DNA from 2 places in the Pedobacter sp. GW456-11-11-14-TSB4 genome. Region 1 is predicted to be linked to the other one. Evidence: riboswitches for the same ligand, from Rfam matches in the RefSeq annotation. Region 1 holds a riboswitch; the other holds the start of a gene.

The links. A riboswitch is a leader RNA that binds a small molecule or an ion and turns the genes downstream of it on or off. The one in region 1 is predicted to bind S-adenosylmethionine.
Region 2: linked by a shared signal. The riboswitch ahead of AC07XU_RS12900 (O-acetylhomoserine aminocarboxypropyltransferase/cysteine synthase family protein) and the one ahead of metH (methionine synthase) in region 1 are both predicted to bind S-adenosylmethionine.

The regions. Positions count from the first base shown of each region.
Region 1 is NZ_JBWKZK010000001.1:660,094-677,177, forward strand. It holds gene AC07XU_RS03030 (PAS domain S-box protein) at 1-2,376, opposite strand, end outside; gene glyA (serine hydroxymethyltransferase) at 2,399-3,670, opposite strand; gene dxs (1-deoxy-D-xylulose-5-phosphate synthase) at 4,033-5,961, shown strand; gene fcl (GDP-L-fucose synthase) at 6,002-6,928, shown strand; SAM riboswitch class I at 7,070-7,173, shown strand; gene metH (methionine synthase) at 7,332-11,033, shown strand; gene AC07XU_RS03055 (methylenetetrahydrofolate reductase) at 11,112-12,065, shown strand; gene AC07XU_RS03060 (gliding motility protein RemB) at 12,171-13,760, opposite strand; gene AC07XU_RS03065 (polysaccharide biosynthesis protein) at 13,881-15,815, opposite strand; gene AC07XU_RS03070 (MraY family glycosyltransferase) at 16,063-17,037, opposite strand.
Region 2 is NZ_JBWKZK010000003.1:268,745-273,615, forward strand. It holds gene AC07XU_RS12890 (homoserine dehydrogenase) at 1-876, opposite strand, end outside; gene AC07XU_RS12895 (homoserine O-acetyltransferase family protein) at 964-2,016, opposite strand; gene AC07XU_RS12900 (O-acetylhomoserine aminocarboxypropyltransferase/cysteine synthase family protein) at 2,065-3,378, opposite strand; SAM riboswitch class I at 3,651-3,763, opposite strand; gene epsC (serine O-acetyltransferase EpsC) at 3,999-4,799, shown strand; gene cysM (cysteine synthase CysM) at 4,796-4,871, shown strand, end outside.

The DNA.
Region 1 (17,084 bases):
TTTATCGGGCAATAAAGCACCAGCGTTAACTTTATTAAAATGAATGGCAAAAGAAAATGAAGTGCCTTTACCTTCTGTACTTTGCACTTTTACTTCTGATCCATATAAGTTTAGCAGTTTTTTGGTGATTGCCAAACCCAAACCTGTACCTCCGTACTTGCGAGATATATCAGACTTAGCTTGAGTAAAAGTTTCAAATATATAAGATTGCTTATCTTTAGGAATACCAATACCGTTGTCTTTTACTTCAAAATAGATTAATGTTTCGTGGTTATTATTGTGTTTAAGTTTAACATTCAGATAAATCCTTCCATTATTTGTAAATTTAATTGCATTGCCAAGTAAATTCATCAAAATTTGGTAAAGCCTTGTTTTATCTCCAATAAGATTAGCAGGTATAGCATCATCAAAATTTAAAATCAAACGATTACCTCTTTTCTTTGCGTTTACCTGTAATGAATTGGTAATATCAACACAAAGTGTATATAAATCAAACGGAATTGCTTCTAATTGAAGGTTGCCAGTTTCAATTTTTGTGAAATCTAAAATATCATTGATAATGTTTAGCAAATTTTCACCAGAGAACTTTAAGATATTTAGATCATCTATTTGAGATTCTTTAGGCTCATTTTCTAGCAACAAATGCGTCATCCCGATAACCGCATTTAAAGGCGTACGGATTTCATGGCTCATCACAGATAAAAACATCTCTTTTGCTTCACTTAATTGCAATGCCTGCTCTCTCGCATCTATCATTTCTCGCTCTACCTGCTTGCGTTGGGTAATATCGTAAATAAGTTCTACTTGTCGTTCAAGCTGCCCATTTTCGTTGGTTATGGGCGTATTAGCAACCGAGAGCCATATCTTTGTGCCATCTTTTTTATTTGCTAATACTTCAATTTGATAGGCTTCCTTTTTTTTCGATTTTTCTCTTGATTTGAAAATTAACTCATTATCGGTATCTGGTCCTGATAATACATTGCCTAGCATTTGGCCATTAAGTTCATTTAACGAATAACCTACGAGTTCTTCAAGAGCAGAATTTACCCATGTAATTTCGCCGTTTTGATTGGTAATTGCTACACCTGTATGAGTTTTACTTGCAACTAATGATAATATTTCTAACTCTTCTTCTGCCCTCTTTTTCTCTGTAATATCAATAATAATCTCTACTTCTGTCTCTACTTTTCCATCTTGATCTAATACAACCGTATTGTGTACCGAAAGCCAAATTGGTTGCTGATCCTTCTTGTAAGCTAAAATATCAACGGTAAAAGATTTTTTTTCTTTTGTAAGTTTTCTGGCATTTTCAATTTTAGTCCAATCTGTTTTTGGCCCAGTGATAAGGTCTCCTAAATGTTTACCTTTTACATCTGCCAAATTAAAACCAGTAATTTTTTCAAAGGCATCATTTACCCAAGTAACTTTATTATTGGCATCATTAATTACAACGCCATTGTTAACCTTACTAGCTACAAAAGAAAGTTTAATAAGTTCGTTTTCTACTTGTTTTTTTTCGGTGATATCTGTGCCGTAACAATACCATTTGCCCTCTTTGGCAACCATGCTCCAAGCAACCCATTTAATTTCGTTGGTTTTACTTACCAATCTAAAATCAACATTAAAATTTTTATTCTTGCTTTTTAATCCTTCTTCAATACCGTTAACAATTCTATTAACATCTTCTCTACAACAATAATCCCAAATACTTGCGCCTATAAGCTCATCAACACTATAATGGAGCATACTGGTAACTGCATCATTTATAAAAAGAATTGAGCCGTTTCTATCCAAAATACAATGTATTTCTGGTGAAACTGTGAAAATATCTATAAACTCATTAAACTTTTTAGTTTGTAGCACCAGCTGTGCATTTTTTCTGCGCAGAGCTAACTGCGCCACTACTTGAACAGCTAAAGTTGCTAGGGCATCAAGCTGATTAGTATTTAATTGCTTTGGCTCCTTATCAAGTAAACTCAAACATCCTAAAGCATAACCCTCAGCATCTTTTAATGGAGCGCTTGCATAAAATAAGATGCCTTTTGATAAAGAAAAAACTTCGTAATTTGATAGATAAGAATTTTCGCGAACATCTGGAACCATGTAGATATGATCCAAAAACATGGTGTGCTCGCAAATGGTTAAATGCCTAGGAAGTAATTTATACTCATTTTTTACACCAAATGCCGATTTTAAAACAATTTCATCTCTATCGACAAAAGATATATAGGCAATTGGTACGTTGGCAATTTGAGCTGCCAACTTTACCAAATTGTCCAATTCATTCTCCAAGCCTTCACCCAAAATATCATAAGAGTAGAGCGCCTTTAAGCGTTGCTCTTCTTGTTCTGGGCTAATAGATTGGTTTTCAAACATGATACATATTAAATACGATCACTTATTTATAGAGAGGGAAACGACTAACCAGTTGTTGCACCTTCGTTTTTACATTGTTTAAATTGCTCTCATCTTCAGGGTTGGTTAAAACCTCGTCAATTAGCTCTACAATAGCTTGCATTTCAGTTTCTTTAAACCCTCTACTTGTAATTGCAGCAGTACCAACACGCATACCCGATGTTACAAAAGGAGATTTATCATCAAACGGAACCATATTCTTGTTAACCGTAATGTCTGCTTTTTCTAGTGCACCTTCGGCAACTTTACCTGTAATGTTTTTATTGCGCAAATCAATTAACATCAAGTGATTATCTGTACCACCAGAAATTATGCCATAGCCTTTAGCTACAAATGCTTTCGCCATCGCTTGGGCATTTGCACCAACTTGTTTAATATAACCACCGTATTCATCGGTTAAAGCTTCGCCAAATGCAATCGCTTTAGCAGCAATGATATGCTCTAATGGGCCACCTTGAGTACCTGGAAAAACCGCCATATCTAATAACGATGACATCATTCTAGTTTCACCTTTTGGCGTTATTAATCCCCATGGATTTTCGAAATCTTGCCCCATCATAATCATCCCACCACGTGGACCACGTAAAGTTTTATGTGTAGTTGTAGTTACAATATGGCAATGCGGTAGTGGATTTGCCAATAAACCTTTAGCAATAAAACCTGCTGGGTGAGAAATATCAGCTAAAACTAAAGCACCAATTTGATCTGCAACCTTACGGATAAAAGCATAATCCCATTCTCTAGAATAGGCAGACGCACCGCAAATAATCAATTTAGGCCTTTCTGCTAAGGCAACCTCTTCTAACCTAGCATAATCAATTAAGCCATCCTCTTTTTTAACCCCATAAAAATGTGGCTGATATAATTTTCCAGAAAAATTAACAGGAGAACCGTGAGTTAAGTGACCACCATGTGATAAGTCAAAACCTAAAATTTTATCACCAGGTTGTATTACTGCAAGCATAACCGCAGCATTTGCTTGTGCTCCAGAATGTGGCTGCACATTTACCCATGCAGCACCAAATAATTTTTTGGCTCTCTCAATCGCTAAATTTTCAATCTCATCAACCACCTGGCAACCGCCATAATAACGTTTGCCTGGCAAACCCTCAGCATACTTATTGGTTAATACAGATCCAGCAGCTTCCATTACCTGCTTGCTTACAAAATTCTCTGAAGCAATCAGTTCAAGTCCGTGTTCCTGTCTATCTAATTCGTTGTTAATTAAGTCAAAAATTATAGTGTCTCTGTTCATTATGGAAAAGTATTTTCGGTAAAATTAATGAATTTATCCCTTAATTCAACACCTTCATTGCAATACATTTAAATATTGTTCACAAACAATTGCTGGGTGTTTTTTGATAGGCCTTGATTATAAATTTAGTATCAATTATCATAGCAAAGATTTGGTTTTATCTGCTTTACACTGTACGTTTTACCAGAAAAATGCATAAGGTATTAGGGTTTAACAAACAATGTTGCGAAGTAAATTCACCAATGTATTAAATTAATAAAAATTATAACCTTCATTTAAGCCAAAAAATCTTGTAAATTTTGACATTAAATAATGATAAAACTATTAAACAAATTACCGTAATTTGTAATTTAATAAAATGCATGGAAGTTAAGACTGGTCCCTTATTAGCTACAATCAATTATCCTGCTGATTTAAAGCAGTATAGTGAAGAAAATCTTGAGCAAATCTGTCAAGAATTACGTCAATATATTATTGATGTTGTAAGTGTAAACGGTGGCCATTTTGGCGCTAGTTTAGGCGTAGTAGAGCTTACTGTGGCGCTACATTATGCGCTAAATACGCCATATGATAAGTTGGTTTGGGATGTTGGGCACCAAGCTTATGGGCATAAAATTTTAACCGGTAGGAGAAATCAATTTCATACAAACAGAATTATCAATGGCATAAGTGGTTTCCCAAAAATCAGTGAAAGCGAGTATGATACCTTCGGTGTTGGGCACTCTTCAACTTCAATTTCTGCTGCATTAGGTATGGCGGTAGCTTCTCATTATAAGGGAGAAAAAGACCGCCAACATGTTGCTGTAATTGGTGATGGAGCCATGACAGCTGGCCTTGCTTTCGAAGGATTGAACCATGCCGGAATAGAAAACTCTAACGTTTTGGTAATCTTAAACGACAATTGTATGTCTATAGATCCAAATGTTGGTGCTTTAAAAGAATATTTAACCAATATCACTACCTCGAAATCATATAATCGCTTTCGCGATGACGTATCAAGTGTACTAAGCAAGCTCTCTGAACTTGGTCCAAATGCACATAAATACGTTAAAAAAATTGAGAAAAGTATTAAGGGAACTTTACTAAAACAAAGCAACCTATTCGAAGCCCTAAACTTTAGATACTTTGGCCCTGTCGATGGGCACGATGTAAAACGTTTAGCAGCCGTTATTAAAGATTTATCGGCTATTCCCGGTCCTAAGTTGTTACATTGTGTAACCGTAAAAGGTAAAGGTTTCGCATTAGCTGAAAAAGACCAAACCAAATGGCATGCACCAGGTTTATTTGATAAAATTACTGGAGAAATTAAAAAATCAGTTTCTGATAAACCTCAACCCCCAAAATACCAAGATGTTTTTGGACATACCATGGTAGAATTGGCTGAGGCTAATGCCAAAATTGTAGGTATTACACCTGCAATGCCTTCTGGCTGCTCACTCAATATCATGATGAAAGCGATGCCTCACAGAGCTTTTGATGTTGGTATTGCCGAGCAACATGCTGTTACTTTTTCGGCGGGTTTAGCTACTCAAGGTTTGGTGCCATTCTGTAATATTTACTCTAGCTTTATGCAAAGAGCTTATGATCAGGTTATCCACGATGTGGCTATACAAAACCTAAATGTAGTTTTTTGTTTAGATAGAGCAGGTTTAGCAGGTGCTGATGGCGCTACACACCATGGGGCATACGATTTAGCATACATGCGATGTATCCCGAATATGGTGGTGGCCTCACCTATGAACGAGGAAGAACTTCGCAACTTAATGTACACTGCGCAGCAAGAAAATGTTGGCCCATTCACCATCCGTTACCCTCGTGGAAACGGTGTTATGCCCGATTGGAAGAGACCTTTTAAAGCATTAGAAATTGGAAAAGGCAGAAAAATTTGCGATGGAGAAGATGTAGCCATTTTATCAATTGGTCATGTAGGTAATTTCGCTGTTGAGGCTTGCCAAGAATTAAATAGTGAAGGCATTTTTCCCGCACATTTTGATTTAAGATTTGTAAAACCACTAGACGCAGCAATGCTACACGATGTATTTACACGTTTTAAAAACGTCATCACAATAGAAGATGGCTGTTTACAAGGTGGCATGGGAAGTGCGATATTAGAATTTATGGCAGACCATAATTACAATGCCAATGTAACTCGCTTAGGTATTCCAGATGAGTTTATTGAACATGGAGAACAACCAGAATTATGGGCAATTTGCCAATATGATAAAGGTGCTATAGTTGCCGAAGTAAAAAAATTAGCAGTTAGTAGAACTACAAAAACAATAGCTTCTTAGGCCAGCACCTTAAAATGCAGAGCGCTTAAAACAAACTCAATTGGAAAAAAATTCGAAAATATACGTTGCTGGCCATCGTGGTATGGTTGGCTCGGCCATTTATAGAAAACTACAAAAAGAAGGCTACACAGATCTAATCATTAAAACATCAGCCGAACTCGATTTAAGAGATCAAAAAGCAGTTGAGGCCTTTTTTAATACAGAAAAACCTGAATATGTTTTTTTAGCTGCAGCAAAGGTAGGTGGCATTATCGCAAACAACACTTATCGTGCTGATTTTTTGTATGAAAACCTAGCGATACAAAATAATGTTATTCATCAATCTTATTTAAATGGTGTTAAAAAACTAATGTTTTTAGGTTCAAGTTGCATCTACCCTAAACTTGCTCCTCAACCATTAAAGGAAGAATATTTATTAACAGGATTGTTAGAAGAAACCAATGAGCCCTACGCCATTGCCAAAATTGCTGGCATAAAAATGTGCGATGCTTACAGAGCGCAATATGGATGTAACTTCATTTCGGTAATGCCAACAAATTTATATGGCTATAACGATAATTATCACCCACAAAACTCACATGTTTTACCTGCCTTAATAAGAAGGTTTGATGAAGCTAAAAAATCAAATGCTGAAGAAGTGGTAATTTGGGGCTCAGGAAAGCCGATGCGTGAATTTCTATTTGCTGATGACTTAGCCGATGCCTGTTATTTTTTAATGCAAACCTACAACGAACCTCATTTAATTAATATTGGTACAGGCGATGATTTGACAATTAAAGATCTTGCTTTACTTATACAAAAAATTGTAGGATTTGAAGGCCATATTACATTTGATGAAAGCAAGCCTGACGGTACTCCTCGTAAATTAATGGATGTTACTAAGCTTCATAATTTAGGTTGGAAGCACCAAATTAATTTAGAAAAGGGTTTAAATTTAGCTTATCAGGATTATCTTTCAAATCATTGATCTTCAAGTTTAGCTTGCAAATAAACATCAAGCACAAAATATTATACCGATGGCTGGGCATATTTGCGTAGCCTTTGTAATTTTATTTGGCATTAGCACTTACTTTTTTGGAATTGATAATGCTTTGTTGCACCTTTGTATTGCTTATTAAGAAAGATGGAGGGAATAGACCCAAAGAAGTCTTAGCAACCTGTGCCAACAAGGTGCTAATTTCTAATCTCAGCAGTGGCGAGAGAAGATAAGTTCGAACACCATTCCCTATTTTAGGATAAGCTTTTATTATCATATAGTGTCTCAAATATCGAGAGCCGAAGTGCAGGGTATATATTTGTCTCAGGTATGAAATTAGTGCATTTATCAGGAATTCTTGATACTTGATACTAGCGACTTGCTACTACAAATTATGAGCATTAGAGAAGAACTAGAAAAACGTATTTTAATTATAGATGGTGCAATGGGCACCATGATTCAGCGCTACACCTTAACTGAAGAAGATTTCAGAGGAGATCGCTTTGCTACACACCCGTATGATGTAAAAGGCAATAACGATTTACTTAACATTACTCGCCCTGATATCATCAAAGCTATTCACCTTGAATATTTAAAAGCAGGTGCTGACATTATAGAGACCAATACTTTTAGTACACAGCGAATTTCCATGGCAGATTACCAAATGGAAGATCTTTCTTACGAACTAAGTTTTGAGGGCGCAAGAGTTGCAAAAGAAGCTGTTACAGAATTTATGGCAGCTAACCCAGATCGTAAATGTTTTGTAGCTGGCGCTATTGGCCCAACAAATAGAACTTTGTCTATGTCGCCAAATGTAAACGACCCGGGCTACAGAGCAGTTTATTTTGATGAATTGGAGGAAGCGTACTACGAACAAGTGAGAGGCTTGGTTGATGGAGGAGCAGATGTTTTATTAATAGAGACCATATTTGATACTTTAAATGCTAAAGTAGCCATAGTTGCTATAAAAAAATATGAAGAAGTAATCGGCAGAAAGCTTGAAATTATGATTTCTGGCACTATTACCGACGCTTCTGGTAGAACTTTATCTGGACAAACTGCCGAAGCTTTCTTAAACTCAGTGATGCATGCAAAACCACTAAGTATTGGTTTCAATTGCGCTTTAGGAGCAAAAGAAATGCGCCCGCATATTGAAGAATTAGCCGCAAAAGCGGGATGCTATGTTTCGGCCTATCCTAATGCAGGTTTGCCAAATGAATTTGGCGCTTATGATGAAATGCCTCATGAAACTGCTCATTTGGTAGATGATTTTATTGCTGCAGGTTTTGTAAATATTGTTGGCGGTTGCTGTGGTACAACTCCAGAGCATATAGGCTGCATTGCTGCAAAAGCAAGAAAAGCAGAACCTCGCAAAATCCCTTACATTGAGCCTTTTATGCGTTTGAGTGGTTTAGAGCCTGTAACCATTACGCCCGAAAGTATTTTCGTAAACATTGGTGAAAGAACAAATATTACTGGTTCGCCAAAATTTTCTAAATTAATTTTAGGTGGCGATTATGAAGCGGCCCTTGCAGTAGCCTTACAGCAAGTAGAGGGAGGTGCGCAAATCATCGATGTGAACATGGATGAAGGGATGTTGGATTCGGAAGCCGCCATGACTAAATTCTTAAATCTAATTGCTTCAGAACCTGATATTGCCAAATTACCCATCATGGTCGATTCATCAAAATGGTCGGTGATAGAAAATGGCTTAAAATGTTTGCAAGGGAAAGGCATCGTTAACTCCATATCCTTAAAAGAAGGCGAAGATAAATTTAGAGAAAGTGCCCGCAAAATTATGCAATACGGCGCTGCCGTTGTTGTAATGGCATTTGATGAGCAAGGACAAGCAGATAATTACGAAAGAAGAATTGAAATCTGTAAAAGAAGCTATGACATTTTAGTTAGCGAAATTGGTTTCCCTGCTCAAGATATCATCTTCGACCCAAATATTTTAACCGTTGCTACAGGTTTAGAAGAGCACAACAATTATGCGGTAGATTTTATTAATGCCACAAGGTGGATTAAACAAAACTTGCCACATGCTAAAGTAAGTGGCGGTGTATCTAACATTTCTTTCTCTTTTAGAGGTAACAATACGGTACGCGAAGCGATGCACTCTGCTTTTTTATATCATGCTATTCAAGCTGGTTTAGACATGGGAATTGTTAACGCCGGAATGTTAGAGGTATATCAGGAAATTCCGCCAGAATTATTAGAACGTGTTGAAGATGTATTACTGAACCGAAGAGATGATGCAACCGAACGTTTGGTAGAATATGCTGATACCATTAAAAGTAAAGGCAAAGAAATAGTTAGAGATGAAGAATGGAGAAAAGAAACAGTTGAAGATCGATTATCACACTCGTTGGTAAAAGGTATTGTTGAATATTTAGATGAAGATGTAGAAGAAGCTCGCCAAAAATATGCCAGACCAATTCAAGTAATTGAAGGCCCATTAATGGATGGGATGAATATTGTAGGCGATTTGTTTGGCGCAGGGAAAATGTTTTTACCACAAGTTGTAAAATCTGCTAGGGTAATGAAAAAAGCAGTTGCTTATCTACTTCCATTCATCGAGCAAGAAAAGCTAGACAATCCTGATCAAGACCAAAGTTCCTCTGCAGGCAAGGTTTTACTAGCAACCGTAAAAGGTGATGTACATGATATCGGTAAAAATATTGTGGGTGTAGTTTTGGCTTGCAATAATTTCGAAGTGATAGATATGGGGGTTATGGTTCCTGCTCAAGAAATCATTAAAAAAGCAAAAGAAATTAACGCAGATATTATAGGCCTAAGCGGTTTGATCACCCCTTCTTTAGATGAAATGGTTCATTTTGCCAAAGAAATGGAACGTGAAGGTTTTACTGTTCCTTTGATAGTTGGTGGCGCTACTACGTCTAGAATACATGCTGCAGTAAAAATTGCCCCAAACTATTCAGGCCCAGCAATTCATGTGTTAGATGCATCTAGAAGTGTAACGGTTTGCAGTACATTAATGAACCCTGAAGCTAAAGGAGATTATGTAGCAGGGATTAGAGCAGAGTATGACAAAGCTCGTGAAGCTCACCTCAATAAACGTTCTGATAAAAGATTTAAAACAATTGAAGAAGCAAGAGCAGACAAATTTCAAATAGATTTAACGAAAGTTGCAGCAGCCCCTACTTTTACCGGAACCAAAATTTTTGAGGATTATCCATTAGCAGAGCTAGTTCCTTACATCGACTGGACCCCATTTTTCCATACTTGGGAACTTCGCGGTAGCTACCCAAAAATATTTGATGATAAAAATGTGGGTGATGAAGCAAAAAAACTATTTAACGACGCACAAGTTTTGTTAAATAAAGTTGTTGATGAAAAACTACTGACAGCCAAAGGTGTAATTGGCTTTTGGCCAGCAAACTCAGTTGGAGACGATATTCAGCTAACAGTTGTCAATTCACAGTTTTCAGACAACACACATCTGAAAACTGAAAACCTTAAACTGAAAACTATTCACACCCTTCGCCAACAGGCAGAAAAAATGGCTGGTGAGCCTTATTATGCTTTATCTGATTTTATCGCCCCAAAAGAAAGTGGTGTGCAAGATTATTTTGGTGGTTTTGCTGTTACAACCGGTATTGGTATTGATGCTTTGGTAGAAGAATTTGAGAAAAACCACGATGATTACAATAGCATCATGATTAAAGCTTTAGCAGACCGGCTGGCAGAGGCTTTCGCAGAGCGGATGCATGAATTGGTTAGAAAAGAATATTGGGGCTATGCAAAAGAAGAAAGTTTGAGCAATCAAGAATTAATTAAAGAAGAATACGCGGGTATTCGTCCGGCACCAGGCTACCCTGCTTGTCCGGAGCATACCGAAAAAGGAACTTTGTTTAGCTTGCTCGATGCTGAAAATAAAATTGGACTACGCCTAACCGAAAGTTACGCAATGTACCCAACGGCCGCCGTGAGTGGGTTTTACTTTGCTCACCCTCAATCGCGATATTTTGGTTTGGGAAAAATAACGAAAGACCAAATAGAAGATTACGCAGCCAGAAAAGGGATGAGTATAGAAGAAGCAGAAAAATGGTTAAGCCCTAATTTGGCTTATTAACTCCCCTACCTGTTAAAGGAGAAGAATATAAATAGTATACAATTTACAATTATTAGCTCCGCCAGCGGCGGATTGGGTATGAAGATCACAGAACACATCAAAAACGCAAATGGTAAAACCTTATTTTCTTTTGAGCTTTTGCCTCCAATTAAAGGCCAAAGCATTCAATGGATCTATGATGCAATAGATCCGTTGCTAGAGTTCAATCCACCGTTTATTGATGTAACCTCATTACGTGAAGATTATATTTACAAAGAGCAGGAAAATGGCTTATTACAAAAGGTAGCTTACCGTAAGCGTCCAGGCACCATTGCGATTTGTGCTGCAATTATCCATAAATATAAAATTGATGCAGTACCACACTTAATTTGTGGTGGCTTTACAAAAGAGGAAACTGAAAATGCTTTAATAGATCTACAGTTTTTAGGAATTGACAATGTACTGGCTTTAAGGGGCGATGCTCGTGCTGCAGATAATTCTTTTATACCAACCAAAGGCGGACACTGTTATGCTACAGATCTAATTGAGCATATCAAAAACCATAACGATGGTAAGTTTTTACATGAGGATGTAGAGACTTTTAAAAGTGATTTTTGTATCGGCGTTGCCGGATACCCAGAAAAGCATTTCGAAGCACCAAATCTCAATTCAGATTTTAAATTCTTGAAAAAGAAAGTAGATATGGGCGCAGAATTTATTGTTACCCAAATGTTTTTCGACAACCAGAAATATTTCGACTTTGTTAAAAAGTGCAGAGAAAATGACATCAATGTACCAATTATACCTGGCTTAAAACCAATTAGCACATTAACCCAATTGAATGTACTGCCAAAAATCTTTCATATAGATTTACCTGATGAATTAACTGATGCGCTATCTTATGCTAAAAGTAATGCTGAAGCTAAAGAAATAGGAACCGCTGCAATGATCAAGCAGTGTAAAGAGTTAATAGATTTTGGGGCGCCAGTTTTGCACTTTTATACCATGGGTAAACCTGCACAAACCAAGGAAATTGCCAAAGCGATATTTTAGACTATAAGAAAATGGTTAGCTGGGTAAACGTTTAGCTGTGGGAAGATTGAAATATTAAATCGGAAATGTTTTAAACCTAAAAGTCCTCTATAGGGGATTTAGGGTTTAAAAATCCTGGTAAATATTACGGAAGCTACTTCTTAAACCAAAGGTTACCATGGTAGTTTTGTCATTGATCAAGCTATTCTTCTCTTGTCTAAATATTGCTCCACCTTCCAATCTTAAATTATACTTTGGATTGATGATATAAGAAACTCTAGCATCTAAGTAAGCAAAATTAGTTTTCAAACCGTCACCAGTTCTGTATCCGTTTTCTCTCGTTCTTGTTACGTAAGATTCATTGATATCTTTACCTACATTCTCACCATTATTTAAGCCATAATTAGCTACATTAGCCTGAGCTGAAAATGCCCATTTGTTGTATTGGTAATTCCAAATCGTTAAAAACTCTCTAAAGTTAGCCCCCATTGGATGAGCTAAAGCTTCAGCATAATGCCCATAATTTAACAATGAGCTTCTTTGGGTATAAGTAAAAGGTCGTGCAGTATTAAACTCTGCTAAGTAATTTAAACCCGCTACTTTAAAAGCATCAAATCCTTTTACACCTAATTGGTAAGCGAATTTATTTGCCCAATAACCATTACCACCAAAAACCTCTTTAGCCGTAAATTCATCAGCAGCAGCTTGCCCATATACAGTCAAGTTGCTCAATAATTTATACTTAGCTGTAAATCCAATCAAAGCGTTGTCTGGAGAGCCATTCATGCCTTCAACTGTTCTCAAAAATATAATTGGATTTAAATAAGATACGTCAAATCCTCTTTTTCCATCAACATCAGCATCTTGCCAAATGATCGAATCAAAAAAGCCCAATGATAAACGGTTGTTTACATTCCAATCTAAGTAATGAAAAGCGCCCCATTTTTTTCTAAAACCATTATCATAAGAAAAAGCAGGAGATAAAGGATCTTGAAACTGAGACCACATGGCCATATATTTCACATTTCCCAAGGTACCCGTTAATTTCAAAAACGGATAGGGTGCAGCAACATCAGACAATAACATAGAGCGATAACCATCTCCTATAAAATTTTTATCCTGACCTAATGTAAAGGAAAAATATTTATTAGGGGTGTAATTTACCACAGCCGTTGCATATGCCCAATCTTTTGTGGTTCTTGCAACACCAAATTTATCATTTACCATACCAGGAATTACACCCTTACTATTGATGTAGTTTGTTAAGTAGTTATTAAAGCGAGCTTGATTTTCAAACCCACTACTGTAAAAACTAAATTTTTTACCTATTGTACCTCCAAACTGATATCCTCTAGTATTTAACCAAGTAGTGACACCATGTTCCCTATCTCTACCAATTTGGTAATCAGGTAAAAAATCTAAGTAGAAGGTATAATCCTCCTTATTTACTTGCAATAAATGCTCATTAAATAATTTACGGCCAGCCCAGGTATTTCTTATTATATCTGTACCTACCGCCAATAACGAGTCCAATTGGTTAGTAATGGTCGTATCATCAGAAATAACTGGTTTAAGTGAAGTATGAAACCTAGTATCTAAGCTATATAACGATTTATTCAACTTTTGGTATTGATAATAGCTATAGGGTATAATTTGTTGGGCATTGCTAACGATGGAAATGCAAAGTGCACAACCCAAAAGAAAAGTTTTTTTCATAAAATCAAGCTAGTATCTAGAGCTAAGGGTCAACCAAAGCGTTTACAAAGATGCTCAAAATATTTATTAATGAGAAGTAAGAATGAGATGCGTAAACTTGACTAAGCAAATATTAGATATTTAAGCTGGGTTGTCTAATTCTTCAAAAACTGAATTCTTAGATTTGTATTCTTTTACTAACATTTTCATGGCAATGACTACCTGTCGATCATCATTTTGTTTAGCATGTTGAAGCAATGTATAAATTTGAGATTCAATTTCTGAGAAAACATATTCCCTAACCCTTCCAATCATGATTTTTTCATGATGCGTAGGCATTGTATTTTCATTATCATTTAATAATTCTTCAAATAATTTCTCACCAGGTCTTAATCCAGAATAAGAAATTTGAATGTCTTGATTGGGCTCTAAGCCAGCCAAACGGATCATCTTTTTGGCCAACTCCACAATCTTTACAGACTTGCCCATGTCAAAAATAAAGATTTCTCCGCCTTTACCCATGCAACCTGCTTCTAATACTAATCTGCAAGCTTCAGGAATGGTCATAAAGTAACGTGTAATTTCTGGATGTGTCACCGTTACAGGGCCTCCTTTTTCTATCTGCTGTTTAAAACGAGGTATTACAGAGCCATTTGAACCCAATACATTACCAAAACGTGTAGTGATAAATTTGGTAATGGGTTTAACATTTAAATCGTTAATATAACTTAAACCATTACTAAAAATAAAATCATCGGTACTCAATGAGTTGTTTAATGATTGTACATAAATTTCTGCAATACGCTTAGAAGCCCCCATTACATTCGTTGGATTAACTGCTTTATCTGTAGAGATCATTACAAACTTTTGCACTCCATGTTTCACTGCCATATCCGCAATGGTTTTAGTCCCCATCACATTGGTCTTAATAGCTTCAGCTGGGTTGTCCTCCATCAATGGCACATGCTTATAAGCAGCTGCATGATATACATAATGAGGCTTGTAGGTCTCAAACAAATAATCCATCCTAACCTCATCCCTAACATCGCCAACAAAAGCATGAAAATTAGTATTTGTATGTGTTTCTTCTAATTCTAAATAAATATTATGTAGGGCGGTTTCCGACTGGTCGCACAAGATGATCAAACCAGTTTGAAATTTCATCAATTGGCGTACAACCTCGCTACCTATAGATCCAGCAGCGCCAGTAATTAAAATTCTTTTGTCTTTTAATTCATTTTGAATACCATCAATATTTATTTGTATGGGCTTTCTGTTGAGCAAATCTTCAATATTGATATTTTGAATTTGTGCAGTACTAATTTTACCTTTTGCCCATACATCAGCAGGTGGGATATTTAAAACAGCAACATCATTCTCTAAACAAACATCCACAATCTGATTTTTACGTTCGATAGGAATAGTGTAAGAAGCAAAAATGATTTCATCTACCTCATGTTCGGTAATTAAAGCTTCCAACTTTTTGGCGCCCAAAATTTTAATGCCATCAATAGTTTTACCTACTTTACGTTCATCATCATCTACAAAAGCGATGATAGTTTTATTCACCTTGGCATCATGATCAAAAGTTCTTTTGGTAGCTAAACCAGCCTCACCTGCCCCATATATAATAACCTTCTTTTTATCTAGATTTAAATTTTTAATGTAAAGGAAGAAGTATTTGATCATTACCCGATAAGTAATTAACAGTAAAAAACTTGTTAAACCATTAATTATAATGATCGTGTTGGATATTAATGGATTGATCCCTAAAGCTATTACACTTAAATTCACAAAAAAGAAAATTCCATTGCTAATTAGTACAGCAAATAAAATCCTAAATGTATCTTGCGCACTAGTGTAACGGATAATCCCCGAATAAGTCTTTACGTTAAAAAAAACAACTATATTAATTGCAGTCATAATCAATACATTGCGACTGAAATCAATAACATTAAGTTCGGAGAGATCGAAGTTGAACTTTAAAAAATAAGCAATGGTTAGAGAGATAAGGCAAACCCCTAAATCAAGCAGAAAAATTATCCAACGTGGAACGATATTAATTTTAGTAAACAAAATGCAATAAGGTTAGTTTGAAGTAAAGATAAGATAAATATTGTATCAGGTCAAAATTTTTACAATAACTAAGTTTTTATGTTATTACCAACCACTCCTGCAAATGCTACCTTGAACAATTTTTTATAACAATAAGTTAGACATTATAGTTAAATCAAATCGTCATCTTTAGGCTCCAAGTAGAGAATATTTCACATGAACAATAGCGGAATAGAGGTAGGATCAAAATGCCTTCTTGAAAACTTCTTTATACTGCCTTATTAACTAAATGTTTTTTACCTTCCACAATAAACCTAATTGCCAAAAACAAAATAGCTGAAACAGCTGCAAGTATCAAAGCAGAAATAATGGAATCCTTAACTAAAAAAACAATTATGCCATTAATCAACAATTGTATGAACATATACAAACCCGAAACTACCAAATGATTCCACTTTAAGTGATTAGCTAAATATTGGTAAAAATGACTTCGGTGAGCTTCGAAAATATTCTCTTTTCTCAGCTTTCTAAAAAATACCGTAGTAGCAGTATCCAAACCATAAAACAACAACACCAAAATATAGCCAAAATTTTCAGTCTTTAAAATCAATTGACCTATCAAAAACACAATAGTAAAAGCAATACTCACACTCCCCACATCACCTGCAAAACATTTGGCTTTGGTTCTAAAATTAAAAAAATTGAACACCAAAAGTGATAAGCCCACAATGATCAATAAATCATTAGAGGTAAAATTAATGCCATTGTTATTGATATAATATAAACTTGCAATAGTTACCAGACTGTAGCCGCCAGTAATACCATTCACACCATCCATAAAATTATAGGCGTTAATAGTTCCTATCACAAAAATAGCTGCAAGAATAAGCCAATACCAAGGTAAAGCAAACATCTGCCATTGGTAAAATAGTAACAATACGGACAGAAGATGAACCGACAATCTTACTTTATTGTTAAGTGTCAGAATATCATCCAAAAAACTGATTGTACCTATTGCCAATAAGCCCACAATGAAATAGGAATATAGATAATCTGAAAAACAATAAAAAATTAAACCTGCGACAACAAATATTATTCCACCTCCTCGCAAGGTTATAGATGTATGAGAACTTCTTGAATTAGGTTTATCGATGATGTTAAAATGATCAGCGATTTTGAAATAGATAAGTTCAAAGAAAAACAACGAAATTAATATGATTAGTAAATATAAAAATGATAGCATAGCTTAATAAATTACAAAGTTAAGGTAATAATCGATATCTGTAAACA
Region 2 (4,871 bases), on a different contig from region 1:
ACCTTTACCGAAGAAGAATTGTTTATCCGCAAATGCTGCCTGTACAGTTACGCCATTGTATTCATTTTCTACGTTGTACAGAAAATCATCAGACTTCACAAATTTAGGAAGCACATAGGTTACCACTTGTTTGGTACTAATTTTACGAGCGGTTGGTACCAATTTAATTTTAAAATTCTTTTCTCTTGCGTATTGAATATCAGCATCAGAAATGTTTTGAATACCCACATTTAAGATTTGATCTGGATTGATAAATAAGCCGTAAGCATGAGCTGTAGCGATAGTTAACTTAAATTTAGGATCGTAGCCTCCAACATCTAAAATCGGATCGGTTTCTGCAAAACCTAAGTCTTGAGCTTGTTTTAATGCAGTAGAATAGGCTAAACCTTCATTAAATATCTTCGATAAAATATAATTTGATGAACCATTAAAAATTCCGCTGATGCCATGTAAAAGTTCATTATCATAATATTCTTCCAAATTTCTAATAATTGGAATACTACCGCAAACTGCACCTTCATACAATAACGATGTGCCATTTTCTGCCTGTAATTTCACTAATTCTGCTAAATGTGTAGCAATCATTTTTTTGTTAGCAGAAACTACATTTTTACCACTGCTCAATGCTTTTTTAACAATTCTAAAAGCTACTTCTGCATCATCAATTAACTCAACAATGGTATTTATTTCTTGATTATCTAAAATTTCATCATGATTGGTGGTAAATAAATTCGCATCTAAAGATCTTTGCTTTTCAGGATTTTTGATGGCAATTTTTACTATTTCTAAATTTAAGTTTTGGCCACGGATGATGTCATGTAATCCTTGTCCAACTACACCAAAACCAAATAATCCAATTTTTAATTTTTTACTCATTTCTTTTTTTGTGATTACTCAGATAAAATGATTTCACTGATTTTATCTGTTTTATTTTTTATTCTGTTTAGTCTTTCTGAGTTAAGCTTAAGCTATTCTACTTAATTTTATAATTTTTTTGTCTGCGTTGTTTTTTAAAAAATTGCCGATAATATTTGTAAGCTTATCAGTTTCTATTAAAAAGCCATCATGCCCATAAGCGCAGTTTATGGCGCTAAATTGTGCATCGGTAATATGTTCGGCTAAAAATTTTTGCTCAGAAACAGGAAACAAAACATCATTTTCAATACCAATAACCAACGTGTTTGATTTTACTTCGGCCAATGCCGCAATAATACTTTTTCTTCCTCTGCCAACATTATGACTATCCATCGCTTTGCTTAAATACCAATAACTGTATGCGTTAAAGCGCTTACAAAGTTTTTCTCCTTGATGATTTTGGTAAGAAGAAGCTCTGTATCCAGTAGTTTTATCGTTAACACTTTCAACTTGGGTATCAGCATAGGCCTGATAAGTTCTGTATGATAGTAAAGCAATGCTTCTTGCTACCTTAAGACCTTTTAAACCACCATTTGGCTGATTAGCATAAAAAGTTCTGTCGGTGCTAATTGCCAAACGCTGACTTTCGTTAAATGCAATACCCCACGGAGAATGAACTGCATTTGTGGCAACCAAAATTAAATTTTCTATGGTTTGTGTTTTTGCCAATGACCATTCCAATGCTTGCTGTCCACCTAACGAACCGCCTATTAAAACCTTAATTTTATCAATACCTAAATGGTTCGCTAGCAAATTGTGTGCAGCTGCTAAATCTCTAATGGTAAATTCTGGAAATGATAAAAAGTATGGTTGCCCAGTAATTGGATTTATACTTAACGGATTTGTTGTGCCATAATTAGAGCCTAAAATATTTGCACATACAATGAAATGTTCTTCAGGATTAAATAGATCATTATTACCAAATAATCCTTTCCACCAATCTAAAACATCAGCATTTGCGGTAAGCGCATGACAAGCCCAAATCACATTATCTTTTTTATCATTCAGTTTACCAAAAGTTTGATAAGCAATTTCTAGATTGCGTAATTTTTTACCGCTTTCTAGTTTGAATATTTTTGGATGTTTATATGTAGAAGACATTTTGTAAAGTTGAATTGTTGAAATGTTGAAATGTTTTGGCCAAATGAACTATTGAACCAATGAACCAATTGTAGCAAAAGCCTGCTCAAAATCTGCTTTAATATCATCAATATGCTCAATACCAACAGAAACTCTCAGTTGATTTGGATAAACTCCAGCGGTTAATTGTTCTGCTTCGCTTAATTGTTGGTGAGTGGTTGCAGATGGCTGGATAATTAAAGTTTTGGCATCACCAACATTAGCCAAATGGCTTATTAACTTCAAATTATCAACAAAGTTGATGGCGTTTTCTTTACTTCCTTTGAGCTCGAAAGACAACACTCCACCAAATCCATTTCTTAAATATTTTTTAGCATTAGCATGATAAGGGCTAGTTTCTAAACCTGGGTAATTTACTTTTGCAACAGCCGGATGATTTTCTAACCAAGTAGCTAAAGCCAAAGCGTTTTCTACATGGCGTTGCACACGAAGCGATAAAGTTTCTAAACCTTGTATTAATAAAAATGAATTAAAAGGAGAGATGGCAGGGCCGAAATCTCTTAAACCTTCTACACGAGCACGAATGATAAATTGGATATTACCGAATGGGCCATCTTGACCAAAAACATCTCCAAAAACTAAACCGTGGTAACCATCAGACGGTTCACTAAATTGAGGGAACTTTCCATTCGCCCAATTGTAATTTCCACCATCAACAATTACACCTCCAATACTTGTTCCGTGTCCGCCTATCCACTTTGTGGCAGATTCTACAACAATATGTGCACCATGCTCTAGGGGTTTAAATAAATATCCGCCAGCACCAAAAGTATTGTCTACAATTAAAGGCAAATCATGCTGTTTAGCTATTGCAGCAATTTGTTCAAAATCTGGAACACTAAAAGCAGGGTTTCCAATCGTTTCTACATAAATGGCTTTAGTGTTTTCATCTATTAAATCAACAAAGCTTTGAGGCTCGTCTATATTCGCAAATTTAACTTCAATCCCTAAGCGTTTGAAAGCTACTTTAAATTGATTGTAAGAACCTCCGTACAAATGGTTAGATGAAACAAAGTTATCACCTGCTTGCAAAATATTATTTAATGCAATAAACTGTGCAGCTTGTCCAGAGCCAACTGCCAAAGCTGCAACACCGCCTTCTAAAGCTGCAATTCTTTTTTCAAAAACATCTGTAGTTGGGTTCATTAATCTGGTATAAATGTTTCCAAATTCTTTTAAACCGAAAAGATTTGCACCGTGTTCAGAGTTTTTAAAGCCGTAAGAGGTTGTTTGGTAAATTGGTACTGCTCTAGATCCAGTTGTTGGATCTATTTCCTGACCTGCATGTAGTTGTAGTGTTTCGAATTTATGTTGAGTTGACATTTTGATTTACAATTTTAGATTTACGATTTACGATTTGTTGTTAGCCGAATTTGGCTTAAGTGATATTGCGTATCCCGTTAATCGGGACCTTCAGAAATGAAATATTTTTACAGAGCCGAAGTTTTTATTTAGTACATGCAAATGCACATACAATTCATAGCAAAAATATTTGCGCATAGCTGATTAGAAATCAATACTGAAGCCTCATTTTTAGCTTTAAACTTAAGAATATCGCTACCAAGCGAAATAGAATTTAATTTTTTCATCTTCTTAATTTATATTTCCAAACAACACCATGTTGAGTGGTCAGGAATTGGCACCTTCTCCGTTAGGGAGGGTTGCCAGTGGGTCTTAGAGCCTGTCTCTCGCCACTTCTTTATAAATCAATAACCATGTTGGTAATTGACTTTTACTTGGTTTTTCCAAATAATGTTTCAAATATAGTATGAAATATTTAATACTGCAAAATATAATTCTGATTATTTTTTATTATACTGATAATAAGTAAATTACAATGATATATTTACTGGCTATTTTTAATTTGGCATTATACTGACTTAAATAATTACCTATCAAACTAAAGTATAGTAACTTTGTAGTTTAAATTAAAACTTTCAATAGTGGATAATTATTTTTTAGATAGTATCATTTTTCGCCAAAAGCAGCAACAGGTAGTTCCATCTAACCAAACCATTGCTAATTGGGCTCAAAATCTACTCAACCTCATATTTCCTGAAAGAGGAGCATCAACTAATTATACACATGATGTATTAAAAGGCGTATTTTTTGAGTCAAAGGAAGAGTTACAATTGATCTTAAAATCAACTAAAGATTGTAAATCTGATAGACACAAAGCTATCGCAGACGGCTTTTTTGAACAATTGCCAGAAATTTATCGCAAACTAAATACAGATTTAGCTTCGCTAGTAAACGGCGATCCGGCAGCACAAAGTGAGTTTGAAATCATAAGATGTTATCCAGGTTTTTTTGCTACCGCGATGTATCGTTTTGCGCATGAATTATACCTGCTTGATGTTCCATACATTCCGCGTATCATAACCGAATATGCCCATACAGTAACAGGAATAGACATTCATCCGGCAGCAGTGATAGGCGAATATTTATACATAGATCATGGAACTGGCCTTGTTATTGGAGAAACTACCGTGATTGGTAACTATGTAAAATTATATCAAGGTGTAACTTTAGGCGCTTTAAGTGTAGATAAATCAAAGTCGAATACCAAAAGGCACCCAACTATCGGAAACCATGTAGTAATTTATTCTGGAGCAACCATTTTAGGCGGTTTAACGGTTATTGGCGAGCGTAGTATTATAGGCGGAAATGTTTGGTTAACTACAAGTGTTCCAGAAAATTCTACAGTTTTTCATCAAGCAGAAATTAAAATTAAATCATCATGAAAACCATTATCGATTGCATTGGAAACACACCGCTAGCGGAAATTAGGTATTTAAATACCAATCCTGATGTTA